Regions from separate parts of the Priestia sp. TSO9 genome, predicted to be linked through region 2. Evidence: predicted binding sites of a transcription regulator. Region 2 holds the regulator's gene; each other region holds the start of a gene.
The links. Region 2 encodes LexA, which represses DNA repair genes until DNA is damaged. Its sites were predicted from a motif close to CGAACATATGTTCG; they were not measured.

Region 1 (10,421 bases), on a different contig from region 2:
TAATTGAAATAAGTAAAATTTCTTTTTCGCCAGCCGATAGTGTGGACTTTTCAACATAATCCTTTTGAGAATCTAGTAAGGACACATCGTATGTCTTGTGATCAATAACAATAGAAGAGATATAGTTATGTTTTCGCAAGATTCTCTTCAGCATAGTAGTTGCTTCGATTTGAACTTGCTGTAACTTTTTCTTTAACTGAATTTCTCGGAAACGTCGACTTAATGTAATAATTTTTTGTGATTCAATAAATGAACTTTTTGTTTTTTCACTGTCTTTTAACGTACCTTGGATCTTATCGATGGTAGACGTTATGACTTCTAGTTCTGATTTCCAGTCTTCTAATTGCGATTCACGAGAGTTTAGCTCATCTTCTAATTTTAAAATAGCTTGTTGAGTAGTCTCCATGCGCTGAATCATATCACTAAATTCATTGGTTGTATCATTAATTTTTAATCTTTCTCTTAGCTTTTGGAGTTCAGTTAACTTTTCTTTATTGTCTTTAATAATGTCGAGACATTCTTGGTGAGCAGTACCTGAAATAGTTAGAAACATATTTTCAATTAAGCTACTTTCAGAAAAGGAAGCTCCATGAACTGAGCTGATCTCTTTTTCAGGCTTTACTAATTTTAAAAGGTGAGCTTTTAAAGTTTCACCTGCATTATCTTCAAAAGAACCATTAAGAGAATGAAGAACATCGCTAATTTTATCATCTGTTAATTTTGTATCTAACTGTTTAAATAATTGTAATGATTCCTCATTCTGAATTTGTTGTCTAGCATCTGTGAGAAGTCCTTTTGTCAGATAAAAAGGAAGGAGATTAGCAACAAAACCTTTAATCTTTTCTAAGTTTTGCTTCCTAATGTTTTCAAGGCTGTTCATTTGCTTAACAATCTGATCTCTCTCAGATTTTACAAGGCCACCATACTTCTCAAAAGCATCTTTAAGCTGCTGATATTCATCATTAAGCGCATCCTTTTTTAGGTTGAGCTCCTTTAAATCAGAAATGGCCGAAACAATTTTCTTTCTAAGTTCTTTTTCACGAAGATTTGAATCATAGAGAGTTTGCTCAGACTCTTCCATTTTTCTAACATCTACAGATTGATTAGAATAGCTTTCCAAATCGTTTTCAAGTATTTCGAATAAATCCAGGTTAAATACTACTTTAGATAAGTTTTGAAGGTATTCAGATAATAAATCTTCGTTCACAATTCTAGCTATTTCCTCACCATCAAATAAACATAAATCTAATAGCTGAGGAGGCATGATCTCTTTTAGTTTTGACTGAAAAATTTCTTTTTCATACTCTGATAAATACTTTCCGTTTGCTGATAAATCGAGTGTTTCTTTTAAATTATTATTGGAGAATTTCCAGTGTCGACGTAATACATAATCGGTCTTTTCGAAATTATCTATTAAAGAGAAATCCAATTTAATTCTAAAATTATTTTCATTATTTTTTTTCGCATTATGGTTAAGAATGCTTTGAACTCTTTTAAAGTATTCAGCATTTTCCGTTTTAAAGCCATAACCATAAGAACCAAACAAACCCAGCTTTATTGCATTCAAGAGGGTAGTTTTACCTGCACCGTTTTCTCCACCGATTAAAATAACATTCTTTCCATTCTCCGGTCGAAGGTTAAATGAATTGGTCTCTTTATAGGCGCCGATGTTAGTTAGTTGAATTTCATTTATAATCATGTTTAAACCTCATTTTCTCCTATTACAGATGTAAATAATCTTGTTTTAATGCTTTACCTATTTCATCCATTAAACCTCTTCTAACTTTATAGCCAGAAAAGTCTTTTTCAATAGAGATCAATTGTTTAATTACTTTAATATCAACTTTAAATTGATCACATAGTAGTTCTAGGTCGGATATTTGTTCCTTATCAAATAGTGGACGGTCATCAATTTCCCAGTCTAAAGAATAACCCATAATTTCTTCAAAGATTTTTGGAACTTGATCTTCCCAATCTCCATGTTTGAACCAAATTTTCCGAATTGCTTTTAACTCTTCAATACTTATAAGTTCATAATGAGGGTCATCAGGGTGCTTTAAGTTTTTTTGAACTTCTAAAAGTTTTCTAAGAATCTCTTGTCGTGCTTCTAATGTAAAAGGCCCTAAACCAAGTTGAGCATGCTTTGTCACCATTTCACCATCTAATGTTTCTTCTTGATACGTGACTAGTATTTTGTAATCTTGAGGTGCACTTAAATCAATGTTGTTAGTAAAAAGATAATTTTTTAATTCTTCTTTTGGTACAACAGTATATTGGTCTAATGGAATGTGTTGTTTAGGTCTACCGGATTTCTTTGGAATTAGTACATGTGGTACATCATCAATATCTACAATCTTTACATCTTTAAAGTAGGTATGACCATTCATTCTATACTTCATTCTTCTAGTTCGATCATCTCTGATAGCAGATAGCCAATTTCTAAAGTCAAGTAAGGGTTTCATCCAGTCATGACCACTTTGAATAAAGCCGCTCAAAGCTTTATCTTCGTTAACGACTGTACATACCCAGCAACCAAATCTACTGTTTCCACAAGAGCCAGCACTTTCTTTAATAGATTTATCAATTACAAGAGGGCATTCGCCACTATTGGAATCTTGATACAATCTGTGAAGCTCATGGTTGTCATCTCCCCATGGAGATGGATGGTTAAGTAAATAATTCCATACATCATCAAGGGTAAAGCTCCTAATAGGAGCGTACACATATGCGTTTGATAACGTAGAGTGTCTCATGAAAGTCTTTCCTTCGACGGTATGAGAACGAATTACATTACCACGTGTAGCACTTTCATCTTCACGTACACCTAATACCATGATTACTTCTCCAAAAGAAGATACTTTGTCCATAATAAACTGATTAGCAGGATCAATTTTTAATCGATCTGTACACCATCTGAATTTTTGATTTGGTGAAGGGTAGCCTTTACCAATAATATTGACCCAGAATGACTGTTCAAAAACTGGTTTTACTTTGTGTGTTTCAACTGGTAAATCTCTACTTAAAGCTTCATCTTGAATTCTTCTAAGAGTTTGATTAATCGAATTTATAATTAAAGGTGTTTCCACTAATGTATCGGAAGAAATTACATATACTTTTTTGTGCAATTCCTCTTTAGGCATTTCACTTAGAGCCTCAAATACTAACTGAACTACAACTGTGGAATCTTTACCACCACTATATCCTACTACCCAAGGGCGGTCATCTTCCTTATAAGCTTTTTTTATGCTTTCTTTTGCTTCGTCAATAAAAGGCACTTGTTTTGATAAAAGATTACTAATGATGCCATTACTCATAATTAAACTACTCCTTGAAAAAATTTATTTTCTAATGATTGTTCAGCATCACTTAGCGGTAAACTAATCAATTGCTTAATTTTATTAGAAGTTAATTGAATGGTAGAGGAAGTCTTTTGAATACGACCATTTTGATTAAATGCACGTCCCAACCAATCGTTTGTATTACTTCTATTCCAATCTATATTTGATAGCTTTTTAACGTAACTCTCCCAGTCTTTGGGGTGATGCTTTCGTAGATATTGTCCGACTAAACCAACTGCTTCAACAAATACGCCATGTCCCACAATAAAGTTTGCTCTTAATTCACGAGGAGTCAGTTGTTTTTCAAAAACCATGTTCCATTCTACAATAGAATCACACAAAACTAACCAAAATTGCTTCAAAAACTCTTCTTCCTCATGAGTTATTTCATCACCTTTAGATTTTCCAACTAGCTTTAGGTTTGTATTAAAAATGTGATTTAAAGCCAGTATCTTGGGTGAATTCTTGGACAGTGATACTCTTTCTTTATCTGTATATCTATTTAATAAAGGCGTAGTGGTTACAACATCTTTAGTAATAAGAGACAAACGATCTCGATAATCATAAAGAATACCGATAGAAGAAGTAGTATTTACAGCATGCCTATTTAAATCAGAAAAAATTTGTTGGGATTTTTTTAACCCTTCATCGTGGAAAAAAACTACAGATATAGTTTCGTTGCCAAGTTCGGGAGATATTTTTAATGCTTCTTCAATAGCTGCTCTTCGATGCTGCCCGTCATTAATCAAAAACCTTGCATCCAATGAAATTTGCAACTGTCCTAAGTCTTTGGATGAAGGGTCCTCATTATATGGCTGAAACTTAATTTCACCATCTATAGACGCTGTGATGGAGGAAAATACATAATCTTTTTGATTTTCCACTATGTAATTTGTCATTTCTGGAATTCTAGATTTGTTTAAAATCCTTTGAGATCTGTATTCAGGTGGAATTTCTTCTTCATCAAAAAGAAAAATCTTTGGAATAATTCGTAAAGGGCACATAGCTACAAAATATTCTTTTCCTGCTTGGACACCTCTAATAGAAGGGAAATTATAAGTGAATGTCGAGTCCATAATCAAACCTCCTTATTACGTACGTAAAATATAATTTGATTATAAATTAATTAATTCAAAGATACAATGAAAAAAACCGAATGGAGGTTCGATTTTCTGTATTTCTAATTTTCTAATTAGATTGTTTTTTGTGTAAATAAACATATTGGTCCAGCATAAAGAAAATAGATATAATATATGTTAAAATTAAAATGAAATGGAAAATGATTATAGTAACCGGAGATGATTGACAAATGAGTTCCCAAGAGGTCTTTTTTTTAAGCTTCTTAGAAGATATAAATCCTGTAGCAGCTCAAAATGCCAAGAAGATGCAAGAATTAATATATGAAGATCCAAGTAGTTCAATTGTAAAAGCTAGATTATTCGCTGAAGCAATTCTTAGTGAAGTATTTAAGCAGGAGAAAATACAAGAACCTTACGTCAATTCTTTGTATGAAAAGATTTTGTACTTAACGAGAGAAGGGTATATTGAAAGAGATATTCAGAGATCATTCGATACAATTCGCTTGTCAGGCAATAAAGCTGCTCATGATGGCCAATTTAATGACATTACAGAAGCTTTTAAACTACATAGAGAAATGTACAAAATTGGAGTTTGGTTTTATGAGGTGTATTCATTAGAACAATTAAAAGTGCCTTTATACGAGAATCCTAAACCTCCTCAACAAGAAAACATTGAAGATATTGTAAAGAAACAAATTATGAGCCTTTTTGGTCCTGAAGGATTAAAGATGGCGCAAAAAGAAGAATTATCAGGAGTAGAAGAACCCCTCTTAGTAAATGACCCTGTGTCTTCTCAAGAAGAAGATAACTCTACCTCTTCAATTTTAAATAAAGATTTAGAGCCAGGACAGAGCTACTTAGTAAGAGAGCTAAAGAGATTAAAAGATTCGTCGCAAGAAGCAATCGAGAATGCAAATAATTTTAGTATCTTTAAGGACTATATGCACGTAGATCGCAATATTCAATTGGATTTAGAAAATATATTAGAACGTAATGAAAGTAGAGAAACAGGCAATTTAATTTTGTTATGTGGTAGTGTAGGGGACGGAAAGTCTCACTTACTAGCATATCTTAAAGAAAAGAAGCCAGATTTAATAAAAGATTATACAATTTTTAATGATGCTACTGAAAGCTTTTCGCCTAATAAAGATGCAATGGAGACTTTGGAAGAAGCATTGAATAGCTTTTCAGATCAAAAAATTGAACACTCGACGCAAAAAGTAATACTAGCAATTAATATGGGAGTGTTACACAACTTTATTAATACAAAACACAAAGAATATTCCTATGAGACATTAAGGGAGTTTGTGGATAATAGTGAGTTGTTTTCTCAAAATGTAACTACTTACTTCAGCAATGAGAATTTCGATTTACTAAGCTTTGGTGATTACCATTCGTATGAATTAACTGAAAAAGGGCCCAATTCGACTTTTTATTCTTCTTTAATAAGAAAAATTTGCGATTCTTCAGATGAAAATCCGTTTTATTTAGCACTAGAAGAAGATAAAAAAAATGGGCTTCATAACATGGTTCACAAAAACTATGAGTTTTTACAAAATAAATTTGTTCAAGAACAAATTGTACAATTAGTTATTCAGACAATCGTTAGAAAAAAACTAGTTATCTCAGCTCGAGCTTTCCTGAATTTTATCGCTGATATCTTAATTCCAGATAACATTCAAAACATAGAACTGATGTCTGAATTTGACGTTTTAGAATTCTCTTTACCGAACCTTCTATTTAATCGAAAAGAGCGTTCTATAATTCTTCAATCTCTAAGTCAATTAGACCCTATTCACCGTCGCTCTGTGTTTATTGATCAGTTAGTAGTAGAGCTTAATACCTTAAATGATTGGGATACTCTAATTGAAAATTATGTTTATGCTGAAACATCGAAAGGCTGGTTTAAACCTTTTATATCTAAAGATAATTTAACGGACTATTCTTTTAATTTGTTTTTTGAAACGTTTATTAGAGTTACGTTTTTAACAAATGAAAAATTTTCCGCTAATATTGCTGATCAAAGCTATTCAAAATTCCTTAGAAGCCTTTATTATTTTAACGTGGGAGATATGAGAAAAATAAAAGGGTTTTATGGGGAGATTGAAACAGCTATTTTTAAATGGAAAGGTAGTCCAATGAAAGGCTATATATATTTAGATAAACCTTCTGAAAAGTACCGTCTAGCACAAAAGCTAGAATTGAATCCTTCTATTAGTCATTTAAAGCCGAATAAAGGAGAGGTAATCGAATCTTTTAAGTCCTTTATTACACTTGCTTATAACGATAATGATGAAAAAAATAATATCTTCCTAGATATTGATTTTCCATTGTATCAGTTGTTAACGAAAGTCCAAGATGGATACTGTCCAAACAAAAAGAATGAAGAAGATGCAATAAAGTTTGTTGAATTTATTGAAAAGCTTATGGCGTTTGGAATGAAGAAAAAGGAAATGCTTGTTCATTTCCCTCAGGATAATAAATTTTATACAATCAAGCGTGATACTTTTGGTTCATTTGTATTTGAAAGGGAGTAAGTAAAATGGTTCAAACCTTGGAAAGAGAGTATTTAAATCATCTCTTCGAAACCAAAAAAAAGCATGATACTGGTAACGTGCTAGATGTGTTACCTTTTTTGTCTAAAAGAACAAAAGAAATTAGAGGACAATTCAATAAAGTTCTTGGAGAATATATACGAAATATTTGTGAGATAAAGCTAAGCAATAAGGCCTTTAAAGATAAGGAATTTGTGACGTCTGCAGAAAGTAATGAGTTAAGTGAACATATTGCAAGTAATGTAGATTATAACAATGAAGATGATTCCCATGATTTTGTGCGATTTTTAGATCAATATCTATTTAATCAGGAAGATATTAAACCTATTCATCCGTTTTTATTTAATTATATAGAAATCGAAAAGAAATTGAAAAATGAATTTGGAAAATATGGTCAGTTTATGAGCGAAACTTTTGTTAAAGATAATCCTGAAATTAAGGCTATTTTCAATAATAAAGAGTCAGAAGATATATTAACGGAGTTAATTCTTGATAAGTTGAATGGAGTAGAAGAATCTTCAAAGAATCCCCAAAATCAGGCGAAAAATAAAACAGTTAAACAATATCAGCCTCTTTTAGGTGAGTTTACACGTATTTACCAAGAGGATATCTTGTATCTAAGTAAATATAAGGATTATTTTTTAACTTCATTTCCTTTATTAACACATTATTATGTGTTTATGTATGCGTGTCAATTAATTGTGAAATTCGAGCAATTTACCACTGCTGATATGGAAATGGTGCAACCTCTTTATTTCGCGTTAGAATGGGAATCTATGAGTAGAAGAAGAAAAGCTACTGGTGAGTTAGAGGGTTTTAAATATGTAAAAGAAAAATCTATTAATCTATTTCCTCATATTCATACTATTTCTCAACTTAGTCATAATTCACTGAATAATGTGGAAGAGCATGATGACATACTTGAGTTCATGCCATATCGTAAACTTTACGATCTAATAGAGAGTAAAGGTGAGGAGTATGAAGCTGCTTTTTTAAGCGAAGTTAATCAATGGATCAAGGACTATCTAGAATTAAGAAAGCTTCCGTCTCATGAGAATAAAGCTGCTCAAAGCCTTCCAGAAGCTTTTCAATTACTGTTTAATTGCGTAAAAGAAGGTATAAGCACAGATGTTGCTAAGAAGTTCGGTGAAAACATAGGTGATTTAGGTGCTAACCAGTTTTTAAAGACCCGAGGAAGTTATGGACAGGTATTTAATATTAAGCATGATTTTCTACTTTTGTTAACAGCTGTTTCGGTAAAAGATAAAAGAATTCCTTTAAATGATTTGTTTAAAGAACTAGAAAAAAGAGGAGTAGCATTTGACCGTTACTCTAAAAAAGAGATTATAAGCTTATTTGATGACCTTAACATTTTGGATAAAAAAAGTGATAGTGGAGATGCACAATATGTCAAACCAATTTTATAATTATATTTCTACGCTCTTAGTAGAATATTTTAAAAAAGCAGGAATTAAAAAAGGAGATCGGTTTTACTTACAACTAGATAGTGGAACGGATGTTTTTCATTTAGTTGAAGCGCTGAAAATACTAGAAGGAACTAAACCTTTTAGATATAAACATGAGTTGGGAGAGGAATATGAAACATTTTCTATTCCTTTCCATGAAATTAACTTAGTAGTAGCATGTACTTCAAAAGACGTTAAGCCTGATTTTCTTGTTACATTAAGGAACTTAGTTGGAGAGCAAAAAGGAGTTTGGGAAAACTCCGCTTTGATTAGCATTGTTTCTGAGCAATTAGATTCCATTCAAGGTGGAAGTAGTGATTTACAAAAAGAAGGAATGCCTTTACATCCAGCTTCGTTATTTAATAATTTGAGAAATGAGATTGAAAATAGAAGTTTGGAAAAAGTTGATCAAATTATTTTATTAGACAATCTAAATAATTTAGTGAAAGAACAATCTTTTCAACAAATCACTTTTTTCGAGTTTGAGGATATTTTTGCTACTTTACAAAAAGGTTCTATCGATGACACGGATTACCATAAATTTGGACTTTTTAAAGATGCTGACCTAGATAAATTTAATGGTAAAGAACAAAGAGATCGTCTAAGAGAGAATAGAGATCTTTTTGATTATGTAAGAAAAGTGCATGATTTCGGTCTTAATAAAGAAGAATTAGAAAAACAATTTTCACCAGAAGGTGCCAACGAGCTAATTAAAGAAGAGTGGCGAGAATTACCGTTCTCTAGAGTCTATAAATTTAACGAAGATTATAGAAAACTTAATAAGAAGAAAAAAGTAGATTTAATAGGCTTAAAGGTTAACCATACGATTAAACCTTGGGATAAGCCGTATAAAGAATCCACTTCAGGTAAAAGAAAAAGACATATTATAATTTTTAATCCTGAAGGTAAAGAGGAAATTGAATTACAAGCTTCTTTTAGTTTAGAGGGTAACGTAAAAAGTTTAAGCTCTGAATTCCTTAAAGTGCCTAATGCTTTTTCTAAGAACCTCACAGTTGAAGTTAAGCAAACTAATATTTTTGCTAAAATAAAGCTTGAAAAGGATGCCACAACCTTCACGAGATTTTCTTACAAACATGACAACAAAGCAGCGTTAGGTGCAGAGTTTTTTATTGCTGTTTTACCAGTTGAGCCTATCTATTTGGATAGTTATAAGTCCAAATATTTAATTGATCCAAATGGTGGTTATATAGAGCTACAATTCGAAGAAGATGAATTGAGCTTTGGAGATAAAATAGATATACAGAAAGTAGAAGTAACAGAGGACAATCAAACAATTATTACCTCTCAAGATCAAAAATTGGTTGTTACTCCATTACCAGAGGCTTTTAATGATGAGGATGAATTAAGCCTTAATATAAAATTTGAAGAATCGCTTATTCCCCTCCTCTTAAAAAATGAATTGCCTGAGTCTATGCCGATTACTGGTCAACGAATTTGGAAGCTTATCAGGGAAACTGGTAAAGATATTCAATGGTTCAAAAAAAATAACCGTTTGGTTTTAGAGAACAGAGAATTTTACTTTCACTCTGAATATCGAGACTACTTCAAATGGGAAGATGAATGGGTTAAAAATGGGTTAAAGTATGCAACTCATGAATCGGACCGGCTGCTTAATAATAGAGAATTAAAACTGAGTGATGACTTAAGAGAAGCTTATAGTAGATTTTTAACATATTTTAAGATTCGAAAGTCAATTCCTAGTTTATGTACGGTTACTGATGATTACGAGAAGCGTGCAATCGATTATATAAAGGAATATCAGAAGGAAATCAACAAATTTGAAAATGGATCTCCCGCAGGACGTAAAGGAAAAGATTTATTTAAGTTAGGTACTATTCAATCAAATGGAATGTTATATTTTACGCCATTTCATCCAATAATGGTTGCATTTAAGCTGAAAATGTTTGAGTTATTGGATTCAGAAGAGCTAGATAACAGTATTTTAAATAGATTAAATCCAAA
Region 2 (10,421 bases):
GCCTTTTGCTTCTTCAATTGCGTTTGCAATCGCTGTCAAGTCATTGCCGTCTTCAACGCGGATTACTTGCCATCCGTAAGCTTTGAAACGATCTTCTACGTTCTCAGAGAACGAGCGATCTAAATCTCCGTCTAAAGAAATATCATTTGAATCGTATAAAACAACTAAACGTCCTAATTTTAAGTGTGCCGCTAATGAAGCTGCTTCAGCAGATACACCTTCCATTAAGTCTCCGTCACCACAAATACCATACGTAAAGTGGTCTACAATTTCTAAACCTTCTTTGTTGTATGTTTCAGCTAAATGACGTTCTGCCATTGCTTTACCAACAGCCATTGCAATACCTTGTCCTAGTGGACCAGTTGTTGCATCAACACCTGCTGTATGACCGAACTCTGGATGACCTGGTGTTTTACTTCCCCATTGACGGAAGTTTTTAAGGTCTTCAATTGATAAGTCATATCCAGCTAAATGAAGCAAGCTGTATAATAGTGCCGATCCGTGTCCTGCTGATAATACAAAGCGGTCACGGTTGAACCAGTTTGGATTCTTTGGATTGATGTTCATGAATTTTGTCCACAATGTATATGCCATTGGAGCAGCTCCCATTGGCATACCTGGGTGACCTGAATTTGCTTTTTCAATCGCATCGATTGATAAAGTACGAATTGTTGCAATCGAAAGATCTTCAATACGTTGTGTCATACTCTTCATTCCTTTCAAAACTATGTACATATGTTATCATACTAATGATTTGCTTATTTGTACAATACTTGAACCAAAAAAATTTCCACTTTTACAGTTTTTGTGCCCCTTATTAAAAATATACAAAAAACTAGAGGGAACACTCCCTCTAGTTTTACTAGAACGTCTTAGTGAAGACGCTTCTTTTTACTCTCTTTTAACTTCTTAGGCGTAACATCTTTACCTTCTTCGTCCACAACTTTAATCGTATGAAGGTGATTTGTCATAGATTGTCGGAAAACTTTTAAATATTCCTGACGTAGCTCTTGCTGTTCTTTCGCTTCAGATTCTGTCAGCCCTTCAGCCTTTGCCTTTTTTGAAAGAGCATTAATACGAGCAAGTTTATCTTTTGATAGCATATAAAACCTATCTCCTTATAATCAATAATTAAAATTACCGAACCGCTCCGGCAACATGTAGTCATCTTACTAAATCTCTTTCGTTTTATCAAGAGATTGAGCACTCTCTTGGTACTCTTGATAGCGGCGATGTACCGTCGCTTTTGAAATATTATAACCAAAACCTTTTAGCGTAACTGAAATTTCAGCAAAGGTTAAGCCGTTATGACGAAGGCGGACAATTTCTTCAATCGGCGCTTCTTTTTTTTCTCTTCCCGAGTTAACTCCTTGATTTTTTAAATTTTTCTGCGGACGATAACCGTTTTCTACGGCTCTTTTCATTCCTCTTTTAATTTTAGCATTATGTAATTTCCGCTGATGCTCTTCCACTAAGCTAATAATATCTAACACCATTGAATCAGATTCTGAAAGCTGAAGCTGACCTTGATGACTAATCGTATAGATGGTAGCATTTTCTTTATGAAAAGCATGAAGCAGCGCAATTCGGGCATTTCCTCTGCCTAATCGTGTTTCGTCTTGAATGAGCAGCACGGATATTTTCTCTTCTTTCATTGTATGAAGAACATCTAAAATACCCTCTCTGTCTACATCATATCCGCTTGCTTTTTCCATCACGACTTTTTTCACCTCTAGATGGTGAAGATCAGCAAGCTTTTTTAATTCTTCTTGCTGGCGCTGTAAAGATGTTTCTTGGGTTTTTTTATCCGTACTGACACGGCAATAAATAATGGCGTCCACTTTTATCACGACCTTTTCGGCTTCTAACAATATTCAGGAACGGCCGTTACACACTACTGTTCAATTGCCACTTGATTATGTAACTCTTTTTTTAAAACAGGAATATATAATTTATCTCCAGGAGATAAAGACTGGGCATTATCTGAGTTTAAATCATTAACGTCTTCAACCCATTTGACAAATTCATTGGTGGTCAAATGATGGTGATTATGATACTTGTTGGACAAGTCCCAAAGCGTATCTCCTTTTGTAATAGTAACCGTTGAATATTTGTCTAAATCTACTTTATCCGCTCCTAAAACCAGCGTCAATACATATGTAAGTGCAGCGATAACTGCAAAAAAAATAGCGTAATGTTTCATAGAATGTAAGAATTGTTGCATATTATGATCCCCCTATCAGAATATATGTTCTTATTTTATTGAGAACATTTGTTTCTGTCAATGGAATTCTTCGAACTTATGTTTGTATATTGACACATCACGTGGTATAATTCACCTAAAGAATAGCTAAAATCGAGGTGAAAAATATGAAGCTATCAAAACGTCAACAAGACATACTAGATTTTATTAAGCACGAAGTAAAATTAAAAGGCTATCCGCCTTCTGTTCGCGAGATTGGGGAAGCAGTAGGATTAGCCTCTAGCTCCACTGTACACGGGCATTTAGCTCGTTTAGAAAGCAAAGGGTTAATTCGCAGAGATCCAACAAAACCAAGAGCAATCGAAGTTCTTCAACTAGATGAAGTAAACATCCCTAAAAGCAATGTCATTAATGTTCCTGTTATCGGTAAAGTAACAGCGGGTCTTCCTATAACAGCCGTTGAAAATGTGGAAGAATATTTCCCTCTTCCAGATAAATTCGTTTCTCCAGATGATCATGTATTTATGCTTGAGATTATGGGAGAAAGTATGATTGAAGCAGGTATTCTAGATGGCGATATGGTAATCGTACGTCAGCAGCAAACGGCTAATAATGGAGATATTGTGGTCGCCATGACCGAGGACAACGAAGCAACGGTAAAACGTTTCTTTAAAGAAGAAAATTTCGTTCGTTTACAGCCTGAAAATTCAACGATGGCGCCTATTATTCTTCGCCACGTAACGATTTTAGGAAAAGTAACTGGTGTATATCGCACGATTCACTAATCAGACACTGTATGTAAAACCAACTAATCATGATGTTAGTTGGTTTTTTTTACGTTTGTTTTCTAAAAAAATTGGCATATTATAAATGATACGTTGAATCACCGCAGGCAGGTAGAACGGTTTTTGTAAAGCTTGTTTCACCTTTTACTTTCTATCTGCATTTCCGCGACTCTTACAAGGAAATACAACCGACCATAAGAAGGATGTAATTTATGACCAATACACCAAGGAAAACAGAACCATTTCAAACCATTGTACCTACCAAAGCAATGAACATGTTTCTTTTTCCTTTTTCCTTTGATCGAAAAAATAAAGAGCAGCTTGTTCATGCACTGAAAGAAAATTTGTTCGATTTTTTTTCCATTCAAAACAAACATTTAGAAAAAGAATACTACGGAGAACAGTATTACGTATCTCATGATAGCCTGGATCAATATTTTCTTCCTTACATTGAATGTATTCTATTCCCTGACTCGTGCGAAAAAGAAGGGCTGCTTCGATTTTCAAAAAAAATAGACCATACCATTACGTTACACACTTCCTCCACCACCGTGTCTAGCAACGTGCTGTCTGTGGATGTTTTTTTATGTCCTTTTGAAATTGGCGTCATGACCATTCGCACTGAGATGAGCCATAATCATTACACCTATGATGATATTTTAGAATTCATGAATCATTTTCGTGTATTAGAACCGAAGCTTGCTGAAGAGCACGGATCCACCATTACCTATGAACATCATCGCTATAGCAAAGTGCAAGATTATATTTTTTCACAGCTTGCGCCATTTTTGAACGAACACATCAAGAAAGAAGCCACGCGTGAACAGCACGTTGGGAGCCTTCCTTATTTTATCGATGAACGGATGTTTGTGTTAAGTTATGTAACGGTAAATCAAGAGCAAGAAATTAATTCCACAACTTTATTTCGTACTGGGCAGCTAAATAGCTATACGCCTGACGGGAAAGCGTTTATTTCTGCACACAATCATGAGTATATTAAAACGTATAATACTAAACACGTGTATGAAAGGTGGGCTCCTGAAACCTATTACGTCATAACAGACCATGTGTTTTCATGTATTTCTAAATCGACAGACTCTAAAACGGATCAGCTTTTGATGAATCATCTATTTGGCCAGCATTACTATAATTTATTTTTACATTTTTTCTATAAAATCGTGTTGCTAAAACTATCTTATGAGTATTCTCAGCTCACGTTTCATAAAAATTCAGAGGGCATTGAACGACTAATCCGCTCTATTACCGTATTTTCAGGTAAATATTTATTTTTAGAAATTAGCTCGCGCACAGAAGGTCAAGAGTTTTCTGAGCTTTTTAAAAAAATCTTTCACATCAATTCTCTTTATCAAGAAGTCAAAGAAACCCTTGGCACTTTGTACCAAAATCAAGAGAAAATCGCAGCCAAACGTCACAATTACTTATTATTAATTTTAACGATTTATACGGTTCTTTCCGGTATTTACGGAATGAATTTAGTTATTAGCAAACTAAAGGGAAACATCAATTGGGATAGCATGAAGCAGTTTTCTATCTTTGAATATATCGCTTTAATAGTAGCTCTATCAGGAATTCTGATCAGCATTAGTCTCGGAGTGAGTTCCCTATGGAATTTATTAAAAGATCGGTTTAAAACATAAAAGCTGTTCGCATCAGAAAACACATGATAAAAAAGAAGAGATTGAGACATAACTAAATCAAGCGAATCTATAGGAGAACAAATGGAATAAATAAGCTAGTAGGGATTGCTTGTTACACCGCAGTTGATTTCCGTGCAAGACTTCGCTTTCCGCGGGCGGCCGATGAGCCTCCTCGTCGCTTACGCTCCTGCGGGGTCTCACCTGTTCCGCTTTTCCCGCAGGAGTCTTCGTCTTGCCCTCCAATCAACTGCTGGAAGGAACTAAACAAATGAAACTACGTTCACCATAACGAACCACTAATCAAACATGGTGATTAATGGTTCGTTTTTCACTTCGACTAAAATCCTTTTTTCTCAACCTCTTTTATCTATTACTAAATCACTGCCTACTCCGCTTACCCTTTTATCAAACGTTATGCCGCTGTTGTAATTTCAGAACAATCTAATATTATACTCTATAAGAAAAATATATACAAAATAATAAAATATGGTATCATAGGGTAGGAATTTTGTACCTTATCTTTGAAATAATTTGCAGGAGGTAATATGCTTAACTCATTTTTATCCAAAAGCCTGATCTTTTTATGTGTCATTATTCTCACGTGGTCTCTATGGGGCAGTTACAGTGCGATGACAAATTCATTGGAATTAAAGGGCTTGGCTTTAAGTAATTCATTTATTATTGAAGGAATATTTATCACTTTCCTTGTCATTTTTCTAATAGCTATTGCAAGTAGATACATGAACAAAACTGTTTTTTTTATTTCACTGATCGTTTTGACCTTAGGTATTCGACTAGCATGGATGCTTTCTGTTCAAACGCCTGTAAAATCTGACTTTCTTGTCATGTTAGATGCCGCGCGTAATATCGCAAAAGGAAATTATGACTTTAACCAAAGCGTTTATTTTACTACATGGGTATATCAGCTAGGCTTTTCATTCTATGAATCTGTTATTATTCGCTGTTTTGGAGATAATATTTTTATATTAAAATTGTTAAATATTTTTTATTCCACTGGCACCGTTATTTTTATTTATTTAATTGGCGCAAAAGTATTTAATGAACTTGCTGGGAGAATGGCAGCTTTTCTATATGCGTTCTACATTCCGAACATTCTTTATAGCTCAGTGTTAACTAACCAGCATTTAGCTACTTTTTTATTTTATGCAGCTTTTTACCTTATTATAAAAAGATTTGCTCATAACAAGTTTAGCTGGCTTTATATTGGCCTTCTATTGTCGTTAGGAAATTTAATGCGCCCTCTAGGACCCATTATTATCGTCGCTGTTTTCATTTATTTCATCTTGCAAATTCTTCAACCTTACATTAAAACGAAGAATGCTGCTGAGTTAAAAGCTCGTCGAAAGAAAATAGGAAAAAACCTCGTAGGCATACTGGCTACTTTTTTTATTGCAAATGCGCTGATCAACTATTCTTTTGTAGCTAGCGGTATTTCTAAATATCCTTTAAGTAACAGAGATCCTTTATGGAAGTTCGTCATTGGCTTTAATTACGAAACAAGCGGTTCTTATTCTTCAGAGGATGCTAGTCGTTTTATGGGTATGCCAATTGGAGAAAAACGAGCTGAAGCAGAAAAAGAGGTAATTAAAGAACGGGTAGCAGATAAAGAGCAGCTTTTAGATCTCTTTCACATTAAATTCCTAAATATGTGGGGCGGAACGGATGCATCTACATTTTGGAGCATTTCATTAACTCCTCAAGAAGATGTACCTTTTAATAAAGAGAAATTAATTAGTGCTGCTCAAAGTTATGAAAGAATCATTTATGTTTCAACTACTATTCTTTCCATTATTGGCCTTATATGTTTATTCCTGAGGAAGCAGGATAAATATCCGTATACACTGTTTTTATTACTAATCATAGGATACGTTCTTATTCACTTGCTTATTGAAATTCAAACTCGCTATCGATTCTTTATTTTTCCAAGCTTTATGCTGCTCGAAGGATTTGGTATTTCAGTGATTCTATCCTATTTAATAGTACGATTTACTAAAAATGAACCCAAGACAAAATGTGAAGAGATAAATTAAATGGAAGGGATTATACAACCGTGATAAAATTCCTGAAATTCGGATTTGTAGGGATAATGAATACCCTGCTCACTATTATCAGTTACTTAGCACTCATTCATTTTGATATGAATTATATATTGGCTAACGTGCTATCTTATTTCATTGGCGTCATAAACAGCTACTATTGGAACAAATCGTGGGTGTTTCAAGCAACTGTACATAAATGGATGTTAGCTCAATTTTTCATCGTAAACCTTATTACTTTAGCAATTAATACAAGCTGCTTATTCCTTCTTGTACACTATACACCTGCTAATCCAATAATTGGACAACTGTTGTCTACTTGTATAGGAATGTTTATCAATTTTTTCCTTAATAAAATATGGACGTTTAAGCACACAAACCATCACTCGCTAGGAGGTAAAGCATGAGAGAACTAATTTCAATTGTGGTACCTATGTATTTTGAAGAAGAAGTAGCTAATGAATGCTACAATCGCTTGCTTTCCGTCATGCATAAAAATCATATTAACTATGAATTCATTTTCGTCAATGACGGCAGCACCGACCGAACAATTGAAATCTTGAAAGACGTAGCGGCTATGGATTCTAACGTAAAAGTTATTGATTTTGCTCGTAATTTCGGGCACCAAACTGCCGTAACAGCAGGCATTGATTATGCTCAAGGTGATGCTATCGTTATTATTGATGCGGACTTACAAGATCCGCCAGAAATGATTCCCGAATTAATTGCTAAATGGCAGCAAGGCTATGAAATTGTATATGCAAAGCGCAAGAAACGAAGCGGAGAGACCTTTTTTAAATTAGCCACGGCTAAGTATTTTTATCGCTTTTTAAATTATATGTCTGATATCGAAATCCCTAAAGACACGGGAGATTTTCGTATTATCGACCGAAAAGTAGCGGATGTATTCAAAAAAATGACTGAACGCAATCGTTTTGTACGAGGAATGATGTCTTGGATTGGCTTCAGGCAAACATATGTAGAATATGAGCGTGATGAACGCTTTGCTGGTGAAACAAAATATCCTTTAAAAAAGATGATCAAGTTTGCTTCAGATGGAATTATTGGGTTTTCAACGAAGCCTTTGCGTTTAGTAATGGTTATTGGCTTATTATCGGTTTTTGTATCACTTTTAGTTTTAAGTTATTCGATTGTTGTTTGGCTGATAGGGAAAAATATTCAGCCTGGCTGGACTTCCATTATGGTAGCTATCACCTTCTTTAGCGGTATTCAGCTACTTGGTTTAGGTCTAGTCGGACAATACATCGCAAGAATTTACGATGAAAGTAAAAATAGACCTATTTACGTTGTACGTGAAACCATTAACTTTTCGAAAGCTTCAACAGATTCTCCAAACGTACGTGAAAAAGTATATAGCTAAAAACAAGGAAGAAAACAGTTGTTTTCTTCCTTGTTTTTATTCTTTTTGAAGCTGTAAATCACTTGGCGCCCAGTCCGGAATTCCATCATCTTCATCAAATTCAATAATAACATCCGTTACTCCTTTTTCCTGTAAAATACGATTTTCCAGACGATCTTTAATATCATCAGCTTCGGCCACCGTTAAAGAAGGATCAATTTCTACTTTTAATTCAACGTGAAGCTCTTCTCCTTCTTTCATCACCATTAACGTTTGAATATCCCGCACTTGTACATCTTGCATGACAATCGCGGCAATTTTTATTTCCATTTCTTTATCTGCTTCACCAAGGGCTCCAGCAGCATTATCTAAAAATACTCGTCCTACTACGAAAAACATCATAAGCCCAATTAAAATAGAAGCAATTCCTTCAGCTTGGTGAAAAGGTGTAAACCGTGAAATGAAAACGGCTATTAACGCCAATACGCCTCCTCCAGTAGCTACCAGATCTTCCATAAAGACCAGCTTGGTTGCTGGCTTTGCTTTCTTTAAATGAACAAAGCTTTGCGTAAAAACATTGACCTCTGCGGTATTCATTCCGACATCGTGCAAAATTTCTTTCATTGCCTTAAATAAGACAAACATCTCAAGCAATACCGAGATGCCAAGTACTGTAATATTTAAAATAAAGCCTGAAGACTTCGTTGGATGAAGAATATGGTGATATCCTTCTTTAATCGTTTCAAACGCCATAATCCCTACTACAAGAACCGCTCCTAATAGAACAAGATTAACCAATCGGCCGAAACCATTTGGAAAGCGTTTGGTCGGGGCTTTTTTACTTAATGCCGAACCTATAAAGACAAAAAACTGATTAGCTGCATCTCCTAAGCTGTGCATCGTTTCAGCAAACATCGCTACATTCCCTGTTAAAGCGAAAGCAATTCCTTTAATAATGGAAATAATGGTATTCACTATAGCGGCCATCATGGCCGATTTATTTCCTTTTCGCAACAATTTAATTAATTCACTCATACAATCCCTCCGTTTGCGCCTTTGATGAGATTCGATTACGGTTAGTGTATGTGAATTTAAAAATTAAAAACCTCCAACATACAAGTTGGAGGTTTTTAGTCATGTTTCATTATTTTTTAAAACGGTACGGTACAGTTGTAACAATTACATTTTTACGGTAAAGCAAATGTGCTTTTAACAACAGACTGGACTGATTGTGAAGGATATTTTGCCAGCTTTTTTTCGTAATGAATTGCGGAATAACGACCGTAATGGCCATATTGTTTTCCCGCGCTTTTTCCTCGGCCATATCGATGAATCGAAACAGCGGCCGCACTAAGCTGCGGTATTGAGAATGAAACGTAACAATACGAATATCAGGCTGCCACTTCTCCCACTTCTCTTCCATTCTCTTTTCGCTTTCTCGATCAAAGGCCACGTGCACTGCAATAACGGTATCGCCAATCGTTCGTGCATAATTTAATGAATTTTCTACTACCTTTGTCATTCCTGCTACAGGAACAATGACCACATTTCCTTCAAGCTTTCCAATCTTTTCTCCTTGCTTAATGCGAAGCTGCTCTCCTACCGCTTCATAATGCGTATGAATGCGATGAAAAATATAGACAATAACCGGCAAGAAAATGAGCACGGACCATACTTGTGAAAACTTCGTTGTAAACAAAATGATTAGCACCGTTAAGGTAATGAGGGCCCCAATTAAGTTAATAGCTAGCTTCCCTTGCCAGCCGGCGGGCTTTTCTCTAACCCATTTGACAATCATCCCTGTTTGAGAAAGCGTAAATGGAATAAACACCCCGACTGCATAAAGAGGAATTAATTGTTCAGTCGCTCCTTTAAAAGCTACAATTAAGACAATAGAAGCAATTCCAAGGGTCACAATTCCATTTGAATAGCCTAATCGATCGCCACGAATTTGAAACATTCTTGGCATGTATTTATCAGACGATAAGTTGACAGCCAGCAAAGGGAAAGCTGAAAACCCCGTATTCGCCGCTAGCACTAGAATTAGAGCTGTTGTGCCTTGAATAAAATAATAAAATCCATTTCGTCCAAACACACTCGATGCAATTTGTGATACAACCGTTTCATCTGCTTTTGGAGAAATGCCAAGCCAATAAGCTAAAAACGTGATGCCAGAAAATAAAACGGCTAAAATACCGCCCATCAGCATTAATGTATGAACAGCATTTTTTGCACCTGGCTCTTTAAAGTTAGGCACTGCATTTGAAATGGCTTCTACACCTGTCAATGCCGAACAGCCTGACGAAAAAGCTTTTAATAATAAAAACAAACTAATACCTGGCACTACTGTACCGAGAG
Region 3 (10,421 bases), on a different contig from region 2:
CAATCTGGCCGATACGGAGCCTTGTTTCCAGGCTTATCGCGGTAGCGTAAAACGATATACACAAGCAGACCTAAAACAGGAATAACAACAATTGTGCATAAAATTATGGAAAAAATAATTAACTGGTATTCTTTTTGAGCCACCGCCCCCTGCGGATTTAAAATCAAATAACGACTATCACAGCCTGCTAAAAAAATTGTGATGAATACGGAGAGAATGATTAACTTGCTAATATGCATTGATTTTTGCTTTCTCACCTAAGTTCAGGCTCCCTTCCTCTAAATCTCTGTACATAATAATGGTATATAAACGTTCATATTAGAGATGCATCTCAACAGATCAAAAGGCTAAAAACCTCCTAACATATTGAAGTTTGTCATGACATATTGCTTACTCCTAAAAAATTATCATGTTGCGTTGTTAAAGGGTGTGATATTTATCACACTTGAAGCGATTTTTATCTAGTTTAAATGGCTTTACCATAATTTCGTCACATATTTGGGTAAATGTGGTGTGAAATGCCTTGCTCCTAGCGCGTAGATTCTGATAAAAGCAAAAAGCTCTTCCAGTTCTTATTAACTGGAAGAGCTTTTTAGGAGTAATGAAGTATGGAGCTTTATTTCTTACTAGTTTGTTTGCTTCACATGCTGAAACATCCAATCAATCATTTTTTGTTAAGACAGTTATGACTTCTTTATATTCCTCTAACTCTTTGGTCTGTGCGAGGGTATTGATTTTCTCTAGCGATAAAAGAGAGCTCTGAATAATAAATGTGCGAGGCTCTGTATCATTTTGCAGTAATTCATCAGAGATAAACGTCACAAATTCCAGACTCTTCTTTTGCTCCTCTTGATTTGTTAGTTTATTTTCAATCACCCGTTTTAACTTCGCGCTTACGCGCGTAAGCTCAGTCGAAAAATGACTTTCTCTTTTCTCATTAAATACCGCAGAGTAAACGGAGGGATTAAATAACTGTTCTTTTTGTTCTGCTACTTCGATTACGATTTCCTCTATACGCTTCATACAATAACGGACAATTTGTTCAATAGGCAATGGATAGTTTAGTGCTTTATTCATTTTAAATATATTGTTAAGCATTCCTTCTAGCAGCACAGCTCCATCAAATAAATAAGGAGAAGTCTTAGACGGGAAAATCTGCTGCAAACGTTCATATATCCAGTTGAATGTTGCTGTTTTTAACTCCTCTATATATTGAAATGTTTTGATCTCATTTAAAACGAGTGTACTTTCAATCATTTCAGGAATTTTGTTTTGCTCTGCAAAGTTCAGCATAAAAATTATCTGTTCTTCAAATACCTTCTGATTGTCTCCTTTATATTCAATGGCTACTTTTTCTCTTTGTAGAATAAGTGATTCTTGCAAAGACGAAAGTAATGAGAGAAGCAGTTCGCTTTTAGATGAAAAATATTTATAAAATGTTCCTTTTGAAATCCCGCTTCTTTCTAATATATCTTGTACCGAAGTGTCTACGTATCCTTTTTCCATAAAAAGCTGGTGCGTATGCCTTAAAATATCGAGCTGTTTTTGATTCATTGCTGCTACTCCTCTGTTTACAATTTACTTTTTATTTAGTATAACTTATCTGCTTTTTCCTACGTGAATTTTATCCTTTTTCCTTGATAAACAACTAAAAATAATTATATACTATCAGTACATTTTTATACATATAGTATAAAAATGTACTAATAGTATAGGTTAATTTAACAAAGTAATTTCTAGCAAGTAACAACTACTAAGCGCTATGTAGTTAGTAGATTCCAAATTTATACCTATTCTGAAGGAGGAATAAGATCATATGAACAAAGAAGTCATTCCCGTTACAGACATTCCAAAATTCCAATCACGTGCAGAAGAGTTTTTCCCTATCCAATGGTATAAAGAAATGCTGAACAACCATCCTGTTTATTTTCATGAAGAAACAAACACATGGAATGTATTCCAATACGACCATGTTAAACAAGTCTTGAGCAACTACGAATTTTTTTCAAGCGATGGACAAAGAACCACTATTTTTGTTGGGGATAATAGTAAGAAAAAAAGCACATCTCCAATTACCAATCTTACAAACTTAGATCCTCCTGACCACCGGAAAGCGCGATCTTTACTTGCTGCAGCTTTTACTCCTCGCAGTTTAAAGAACTGGGAACCGCGAATTAAACAAATTGCAGCAGACCTTGTAGAAGCGATACAAAAGAATTCAACTATTAATATTGTTGACGATTTATCTTCTCCTTTTCCTAGTTTAGTTATAGCAGATCTATTCGGCGTACCGGTAAAAGACCGATATCAGTTTAAAAAATGGGTAGATATTCTGTTTCAGCCTTATGACCAAGAAAGATTAGAAGAGATTGAACAAGAAAAGCAGCGTGCAGGAGCTGAATATTTTCAATACCTCTACCCGATTGTCATTGAAAAGCGCTCCAACCTTTCTGATGATATTATCTCAGACTTAATTCAAGCCGAAGTTGATGGTGAAACATTCACAGATGAAGAAATTGTACACGCTACCATGCTGCTTTTAGGTGCAGGAGTTGAAACCACAAGTCACGCCATTGCAAATATGTTTTATTCTTTTTTATATGACGAAGAGTCGTTATACAGCGAGCTGAGAAACAATAAAGAATTAGCTCCAAAAGCAGTAGAAGAAATGCTTCGATATCGGTTTCACATCTCCAGACGAGATCGGACGGTTAAACAAGATAACGATTTATTAGGCGTTAAGCTAAAAAAAGGAGATGTTGTTATTGCGTGGATGAGCGCATGTAATATGGATGAGAATATGTTTGAAAACCCTTTTTCTGTAGACATTCATCGCCAAACTAATAAAAAACACTTAACGTTTGGGAACGGACCTCATTTTTGTTTGGGCGCCCCTCTTGCTCGACTTGAAATGACAATCATATTAGAAGCCTTTTTAGAGGCCTTTTCTCATATCGAACCATTTGAAGATTTTGAATTAGAATCGCATTTAACTGCTTCAGCTACGGGGCAATCTTTAACGTATTTGCCGATGACGGTGTACAGATAAAGGTTATGTACATGATAAAGTAGAGAAACATGAAAGAAGTTTATCTTCTCTCATGTTTCTCTTTTCTTTTATTATCTCGTTTAATTATTTATGTACCAAGTTTAGGAGGCCGTTAATATGATTTAAAGCAGACAGTACCGAAATTCAAGTGACGATGAGCTGGTTAACGAAATATCAGCTATTGCCTTCTCTGCCTTAATACATCTTCTATAAAATGCTGATACAAATAATTAATAAGAGCAGTCGCAATCGAGATGGCAAAAAGTTGAAAACGCGTCATGTTGACCATTTTGTATACCTTTAGTTTTTCTGCCAGACTCGTCAAAGGATAAGCAAATAGATAATCAAATAGAACGTTAATCAGCAAATATTTTTTGAAATTTCCATAGGTCAGCTTGAATACCCAAAAATTAGCTACAAAAAATGGTCCAAAGATAAAAGATATATCGCTTGAAAGTTTAGGAAAAAGAGGTTTTCTCACTTTCCACCAAGTAAAGCTTTTAGATAACTCACTTATAAAAGCAATAACTAATGAACTAAATGTTAAAACAGGTAGGTATCTTTTAAAGACAAATTTATCAACTTTTACTATAGACAGCCAAGGCAATAAAAGTACTGCCAAAAGCGTTAACTTTCCTTTCATTATGTACCCAACTCCTGCCGTTACGAAAATGTAAGCTAGATCATATCCTCTTTAGTTTGTGTAATACGCTCTTTTTTATGTGCTTATTACACTGCGTTAGTTTTTTATTCGCCTTTTATTACAAGATTTTTTGCTTTCAGGAAATTATTGATTCTCATATTCTGCATGTGCATGGAGAAAATACGGAGGTGAATGTTTAAAAGGAGGAATTAAAAATGACTACAGTACGTGAAGTTATGACTAAAGATGTGAAAGCTTGTGCACCGCACGACCCAGTAACAGCAGCTGCAAAATTAATGCGTGATATTAATTGTGGTTCTGTGCCGGTGTGTCAAGAAAATCGAGTAATGGGAATGATCACAGACCGTGATATCGTATTAAACTGCGTGGCGGATGGAAAAGATTGCAGCACTGTGCATTGCCATGATTGTATGACTAAAGATGTAATTACGTGTTCTCCGGATACGGATATTCACGAGTGTGCACGTATGATGGCTGACCATCAAATCCGCCGCATTATTGTAGTGGAGAATAATAATAATATGGTTGGAATCTGCGCAATCGGCGATCTTGCGACAGTGAACGTATATGTTGATGAAGCTGGTGCAGCATTAAGCGAAATTTCTAACCAAGTTCATTAAAACTTTTCAGCATATAAATCCTTAATGCTTGTACAAAATAACCCTGTCTGCAAGGAGGTGCTAACATGCCAAATTTAAACGATAACAAATTTAAAAAGATTCAGTCTGAGAGTCAAAAGCAAGGAAAGTCTCAAGAAGAATATGCGGCTGAGCTTGACGCTAATCGTGCAAAAAGCCAAAAGAAAAAGTAAGAATAAAAAGGGATTACAATCGGCAGAGGCTCGTTTGTAATCCTTTTTATCATCCCGTTTTGTTACAGGCTGCGATCAGTTATAAATGTATAGTGAGTATATGCTTCATACTTTTCACCTGGCTTTAATACACAAGAAGGAAAATGCTTATGATGAATAGCGTCCGGTAAACCTTGTGTTTCTAGGCAAACACCAAGGTATTTCTCTGAATGAACTCCTCTAATTTTGAATTCTTCGTCTAGATGATTTCCCGTATAGAGAACGATTGAAGGCTGATCCGTTTTGACTTCTATTTTGCGGCCGCTTGCAGGATCAAATAATGACATCTGATTTTCAGCTTCTGCTTCTAAAAGAAATGGATGATCGTATCCTTTACCCACTAATATATTTTGCAGATGTGTGGATTCGACTCCTTCCTTGAGACTATGTCCTTCTCTAAAATCAAATGGGGTATCTGTGACGTTTAACACTTCTCCAGTAGGTAAAAGATCATCATTCAACTCTAAGAATTCGTTACTTTTCAGCTTCAAAACATGATCCAACACCGTTTCTTTTAGATTTCCGCTTAAATTGAAATACGTATGATTTGTTAAATTAATAAGAGTATCTTGATCTGTTATTCCTTCGTAAGAAATATGGAACTCATTTTTATTCGTTAATGTATACGTAACTTTCACTTCAAGGTTGCCGGGATAGCCTTCTTCTCCGTCTTTACTTACATATGTAAATTCAACGCCTACATAATCACTTGCATCAATTGTTTTGGCATTCCATATTTTGTGACTAAATCCTTCTGCTCCGCCATGCAGATGGTTGTTTCCTTCATTTTTCTCTAGACGGTAGGTTTCATTATTAAGCTCAAACGCTGCTCCGCCTATACGCCCTGCTACGCGTCCGACCACAGCTCCGAAATAAGGAGAATACTTTTGGTATTCTTCTATTGAATCAAATCCCAATACAACACTTTCAATCTTCCCTTCAGAATCCGGCATTTCAATATTTGATATTACACATCCATAGTCAAGGCAGGTGATTTTAAGCCCTTCATCATTTAATAAGGTATAAGCATGTACAGCTTGATTGTTTAGTTCGCCAAATTTCTCTGAGTTCACTTTCATTTTTAATCAGTCCAATCCTCTTTTTATTCATAAATTGCTCAACGAACCCTGCATGTTATAAACATCGGATATGTTGTTATAGTTCCCTCTGCAATCTTTCCTGAATCTTCATTATTCTCATTTTATTGTAATCGTGTACATTTCTTAATTCAAGCTTGAATGATAAAGGCTGGCTACCGTTTGTTATTGCTATTTCTTCAGTATTCCTAAGTATTCTTCCCAAGGTCCTACATCTTCTCTATATCGTTCTGCCATTACTCGAACAATTTGCGCAATATGGGTTAAATCGTGAGCAACCCAAGTCGAGAGCAGCTCTCTGACTTTTACTTCCCCAAACTCAGGGTGTTCTCCTCTCACTTCAAGGTGCTTTTCATGCTTAACTAGCAGCTTTAGTTGATGTAAATTCTGTATTCTTACCTTTTTGAATTCAAGAAGCTTCTCTTCAATAGAACTAGTAGATTCCTTGTTTAAATGGGCATAGCGGTCAAACGGAGGAAAAGCTCCCTTTCTTCCTTCTTCAAGAATAAATTCTAGCCTTGGTATCCAATTGTTTTTTTCTGCTTCTATTAAATGTTCTATGACTTCGGAGGTAGTCCACGTTCCTTCTCCTTCATTGGATTGCAGCCACCCTGCAGATAGACCAGACAAAAGTTTTTCAAGCGTTTGTGGCGTATGCTCAAGTATTTCAATCGCTTCTTTTAAATTAAAATTCATATCAATTCCCCTTTCTCAACGTAATGATGCTGAGCTGTCAGTTATGTAAATCCTTTAGAGATTATAGTCAATTTTACCATAATTCGCTTCTATTAAAGGAGCCAACTATTTTTCTAATTCCTTTTATGATGACTAAAACAAGATAGGAACACATGTTTGGTTTTTCTCTAGAAATATGATAAAATATATATAGGCTAAAACGCAGTGAGTATCAGTCTGAATAGGCACTGCTCATTCGTAAAATAGATTGCTAGCAACTTTTTCATCTTGAGCTTTCCGTGTGAATTGGAGTGAGACAACAGTGAGTAAAAATCAAAAACGATGGACAAAAGAAGAAGATAGATTTCTTATTCAACACTATGGCGCTATGACGCTTCAAGAGATGGGTAAGTATTTACATAGAAGCAAGGAATCGGTTAATAAACGACTTACTCGATTAAATCTTCGTGCTTCGGATACAGCTTTACGTAAAAAATGGACGCTTGAACAAGATGCTTTTTTGCAGGAGAACATTGATATCATGAATAACCGTGAAATGGCACATTCCTTAGGCAGGAGTCCTTCTTCTATTGCTACGCGCATAAAAGTTTTGGGACTAACACGAAAAACGGCGATGCGAAGATGGACGCTGCAAGAAGACGAATATTTGCTAAGGTATTACGGGGTAAAACCTCTTTCACACATATCAGCTAAATTACAGCGAAGTGTGCAAGCGCTAGAATCGAGGTTGAACCGTTTAGAAGTGTATGGAGCCAAAGCACACGTAGGACATATTACAGCGTGTGAACTAGCAGCCTGCCTTGAAGTAGATGTTCATACAATTTACAAGTGGATTCATAAAGAGAATCTATCGTACAAAATGATCATCGCCAAGACCAGAACATTTATGGGAATTGACATTCAATCTTTTTGGAAGTGGGCTGAACAAAATAAATCGTGCCTTAACTTTTTTAAAATACCTAAAAATACGCTTATTCCAGAACCAGCGTGGGTGAATGAACAAAGAAAACTAGACTATGTAAAGCGCCCTAAATACGAGCATAAAAAGTGGACAGCAGAAGAAGATGCCAGATTGTGGCGTATGTTTTATCAGGAAAAGCGCAATCAGCGAGAAATTGGACAGCTGCTCGGGCGTTCGAGAAATAGCGTGCAGCGACGCTTAGAGCGTTTACGTAAAAAGAAACTAGCTAGTTAAACGATAAAAAGCTTGGAATAAGCTATGCTTACTCCAAGCTTTTTTTATTGATATGACTTTTTGTTAAGCTTTAACTGCTTTTTCCCAATCTGCTGCAAATTTTTCCATTCCTTGGTCAGTTAACGGATGTTTTGCTAATTGCTCAATAACAGCGTATGGAATTGTGGCAATATGAGCTCCTGCAAGTGCTACACGCGTTACATGATCCGGATGTCTTACAGATGCCGCAATAATTTGAGAGTCGATGTTTTGAACGCGGAATAACTCAGCAATTTTAGATACCAGCTGTACTCCGTCTTCTGAAATATCATCAAGACGTCCTAAAAATGGAGAAACATACGTCGCTCCAGCACGAGCTGCTAAAAGCGCTTGGTTTACTGTAAAGATCAGGGTTACATTTGTTTTTACGCCTTTTTTAGCAAGGTAGCGCGTCGCTTCCAAACCAGCTAATGTCATAGGCAGCTTAATCGTAATGTTTTTATCTCCGTCGTTAATTTTAATCAGTTCTTCAGCTTGAGCAATCATGTCTTCAGCAGAAAGTGCGTCAGGCGTTACCTCAGCGGAAACGGATTCAACTTCCGGTACCATTTGAAGAATTTCTTCGATGCGGTCTTCAAATCTTACGCCTTCTTTTGCTACTAAAGATGGATTGGTTGTCACACCAGCTAGAACACCTACTTTGTATGCTTTTTTAATATCTTCAAGGTTTGCTGTATCAATAAAAAATTTCATCTCACTATTCCTCCTTATTATTATACATCAATCTGCATTTCAACTTGCGCGAACTATAGCCTAGCCAATTTGCTGCAGGGCATATAGATTTTCCATAGAAGCGTTTTCAATCTCTTTTGCAGTTAATACCTTTAATTTTTCTAAAAATTGTATAGCGTCTACTCGGTCTTCGATGTCTTCCTCTGTACGAATATTCTCCGTTTTAATCTGATGGATACATTCGTTGATGACTTCTTTGTACGCATTCGTTTGGATAAACCATTCTGCTAATAGCGTTTTTGTTGCTTCTCTTTCTTCTTCACTTTTAACTGCAAACAAACTCTCTGTTTCCGTTTCACTCAGCATAAGGCTGCTAAAATCGTGATTCATACAAAGCCAAAAATAACCTTTTTGGCTATCGTAATACTTTCCTTCTCTTAAAAGAAAATACTTGATTCCAAATTTAATTTTATGAGATTGGTTCTCTGAACTCGGCATATGAATTTCTTTTATTTCTACGCTTTCTGACACATCCAGATATGTTTCTAAACCGTACTTTGTATTCACTACTTTTGCATCCAATATGTCCATCCTCATTCTCCTTTTCTCAAATTCTATTTATTTTTATAAAAACAGAGGTCTGATTTTATGTAATAACGAATCTAGTTTTTGTGGATGTTTTTCTTAACCAACCGACATGTTTTACTGTTTACGCTTTCATTATATATCAGATTATTCGAAAAATCATCAAAAACAATCAAATTCATTCAAAAAAAGTCATAAAATCGTAAAAAAGTAGTCAAAAAAGGTCATTGTTCATTAAAAATAGATGAACTTTTATGTTGATTGCATGCTTCAATGTATCTTAAGGTAATTACCTTTTCTAAAAAAACGCCTTTTATTACATACCCTTTCTGGAAAAATATACTCATTCGTTTCACCATTTTTTCACTTTAACATGATATCCTGTAGTATACTTTTGTTTCACGCGCTAATTCCCATGATTTTTTGCTATTTAAGGTTATTCATTTTTATTAGTGGGAAAGTTACATAAATACAACACGTTATAGGGGGACTTTAACATGGATAAGAGAATTGAAACATTAAAAGAAAAACTGCCTGATAATCATAAGGAGGTTGCTGTTCTGACCTCTCATATTTTTGATGCGCTTGATAAATTAACAACTGAACATCGCAGATATGTTGATATTTCGGCAGCAGCCAAAATAAAGCCGAATCCGGATGAAGAGAAAGCTTTTTTTGATACCATTTATCAAGTGAAAACACTCATTATGTCAGAGCTTGAAAAAACCGTTGAAGATATCGAGCATAAAGGTGATAAAAACTGGCATAAGAACTATAAAGATGGAATCGAGTGAAGTGATAGGTAAATAAAACATTTAAAAGCCTGTGCTTTTTGGAGCACAGGCTTTTTCCCATGAGATTCTCTACACTCTACTGGCTTGATTTGGAGAGCTCTTGGAATTCAATCATTGAAGATTTAATACCGTTACTTTTTCACGAGTCATGGATTCAATACTTTTACGAATGCCTTGAGCACCCATACCGGATCCTTTTACGCCGATAAAAGGAAAATGATCAGGACCTCGTTCTGTGCGGCCGTTGATTTGAACGGAGCCGACTTCAATTTTATTTGCAATTGAGAAGGCTTTATTAATATCTTTTGTAAAAACGCTTGCTTGTAAGCCAAATTCTGATTCGTTTGCTATATCAACGGCTTCTTGATCCGAAGCGACGCGGATAATTGGTAACACAGGACCGAATGGTTCTTCCCATGCCACGCGCATAGTATCATTCACCTCATCTAAAAGCGTAGGATAGATAAGGTTTCCTTCACGCTTGTTTCCAGTCAAAACTGTTGCACCTTTTCCTAGAGCATCTGCAATTAAAATCTGAATAAAGTCCGCTGCTTTGCTATCAATTAATGGAACAATCGTACATCCATCTTCAGGAGAACCGACTGATAGTTTATGTACTTCTTCTTTTAAAATATTCACGAGCTCGTTTGCCACTTTTTCATGCACAAGTACACGTTTAATAGCTGTACAGCGCTGACCGGAATAAGAAAATGCTCCGCTTATAATATGTTTTGCTGCTTCTTGTAAATCTGCATCTTCACATACAATACCCGGGTCTTT

Region 1: the regulator LexA is predicted to act here: its motif matches at 4,492-4,505, upstream of dndB (DNA sulfur modification protein DndB).
Region 3: the regulator LexA is predicted to act here: its motif matches at 6,502-6,515, upstream of LJC66_RS09480 (sigma-70 RNA polymerase sigma factor region 4 domain-containing protein).

The regions. Positions count from the first base shown of each region.
Region 1 is NZ_JAJEKD010000013.1:1,122,100-1,132,520, reverse strand. It holds gene dndD (DNA sulfur modification protein DndD) at 1-1,699, opposite strand, end outside; gene dndC (DNA phosphorothioation system sulfurtransferase DndC) at 1,722-3,314, opposite strand; gene dndB (DNA sulfur modification protein DndB) at 3,317-4,414, opposite strand; gene dptF (DNA phosphorothioation-dependent restriction protein DptF) at 4,648-6,954, shown strand; gene dptG (DNA phosphorothioation-dependent restriction protein DptG) at 6,960-8,399, shown strand; gene dptH (DNA phosphorothioation-dependent restriction protein DptH) at 8,380-10,421, shown strand, end outside.
Region 2 is NZ_JAJEKD010000015.1:1,068,714-1,079,134, forward strand. It holds gene tkt (transketolase) at 1-705, opposite strand, end outside; gene LJC66_RS20755 (DUF896 domain-containing protein) at 873-1,103, opposite strand; gene LJC66_RS20760 (YneB family resolvase-like protein) at 1,173-1,841, opposite strand; gene yneA (cell division suppressor protein YneA) at 1,895-2,224, opposite strand; gene lexA (transcriptional repressor LexA) at 2,371-2,988, shown strand; gene LJC66_RS20775 (magnesium transporter CorA family protein) at 3,201-4,646, shown strand; gene LJC66_RS20780 (hypothetical protein) at 4,759-4,914, opposite strand; gene LJC66_RS20785 (glycosyltransferase family 39 protein) at 5,192-6,697, shown strand; gene LJC66_RS20790 (GtrA family protein) at 6,718-7,110, shown strand; gene LJC66_RS20795 (glycosyltransferase family 2 protein) at 7,107-8,084, shown strand; gene LJC66_RS20800 (cation diffusion facilitator family transporter) at 8,121-9,098, opposite strand; gene LJC66_RS20805 (APC family permease) at 9,208-10,421, opposite strand, start outside.
Region 3 is NZ_JAJEKD010000013.1:235,663-246,083, reverse strand. It holds gene LJC66_RS09515 (cytochrome c oxidase subunit II) at 1-239, opposite strand, end outside; gene LJC66_RS09510 (TetR/AcrR family transcriptional regulator) at 661-1,554, opposite strand; gene LJC66_RS09505 (cytochrome P450) at 1,817-3,049, shown strand; gene LJC66_RS09500 (hypothetical protein) at 3,228-3,692, opposite strand; gene LJC66_RS09495 (CBS domain-containing protein) at 3,908-4,333, shown strand; gene LJC66_RS27710 (hypothetical protein) at 4,399-4,524, shown strand; gene LJC66_RS09490 (aldose epimerase family protein) at 4,587-5,642, opposite strand; gene LJC66_RS09485 (DinB family protein) at 5,832-6,356, opposite strand; gene LJC66_RS09480 (sigma-70 RNA polymerase sigma factor region 4 domain-containing protein) at 6,658-7,551, shown strand; gene fsa (fructose-6-phosphate aldolase) at 7,615-8,283, opposite strand; gene LJC66_RS09470 (hypothetical protein) at 8,344-8,853, opposite strand; gene LJC66_RS09465 (hypothetical protein) at 9,345-9,641, shown strand; gene LJC66_RS09460 (NADP-dependent glyceraldehyde-3-phosphate dehydrogenase) at 9,753-10,421, opposite strand, start outside.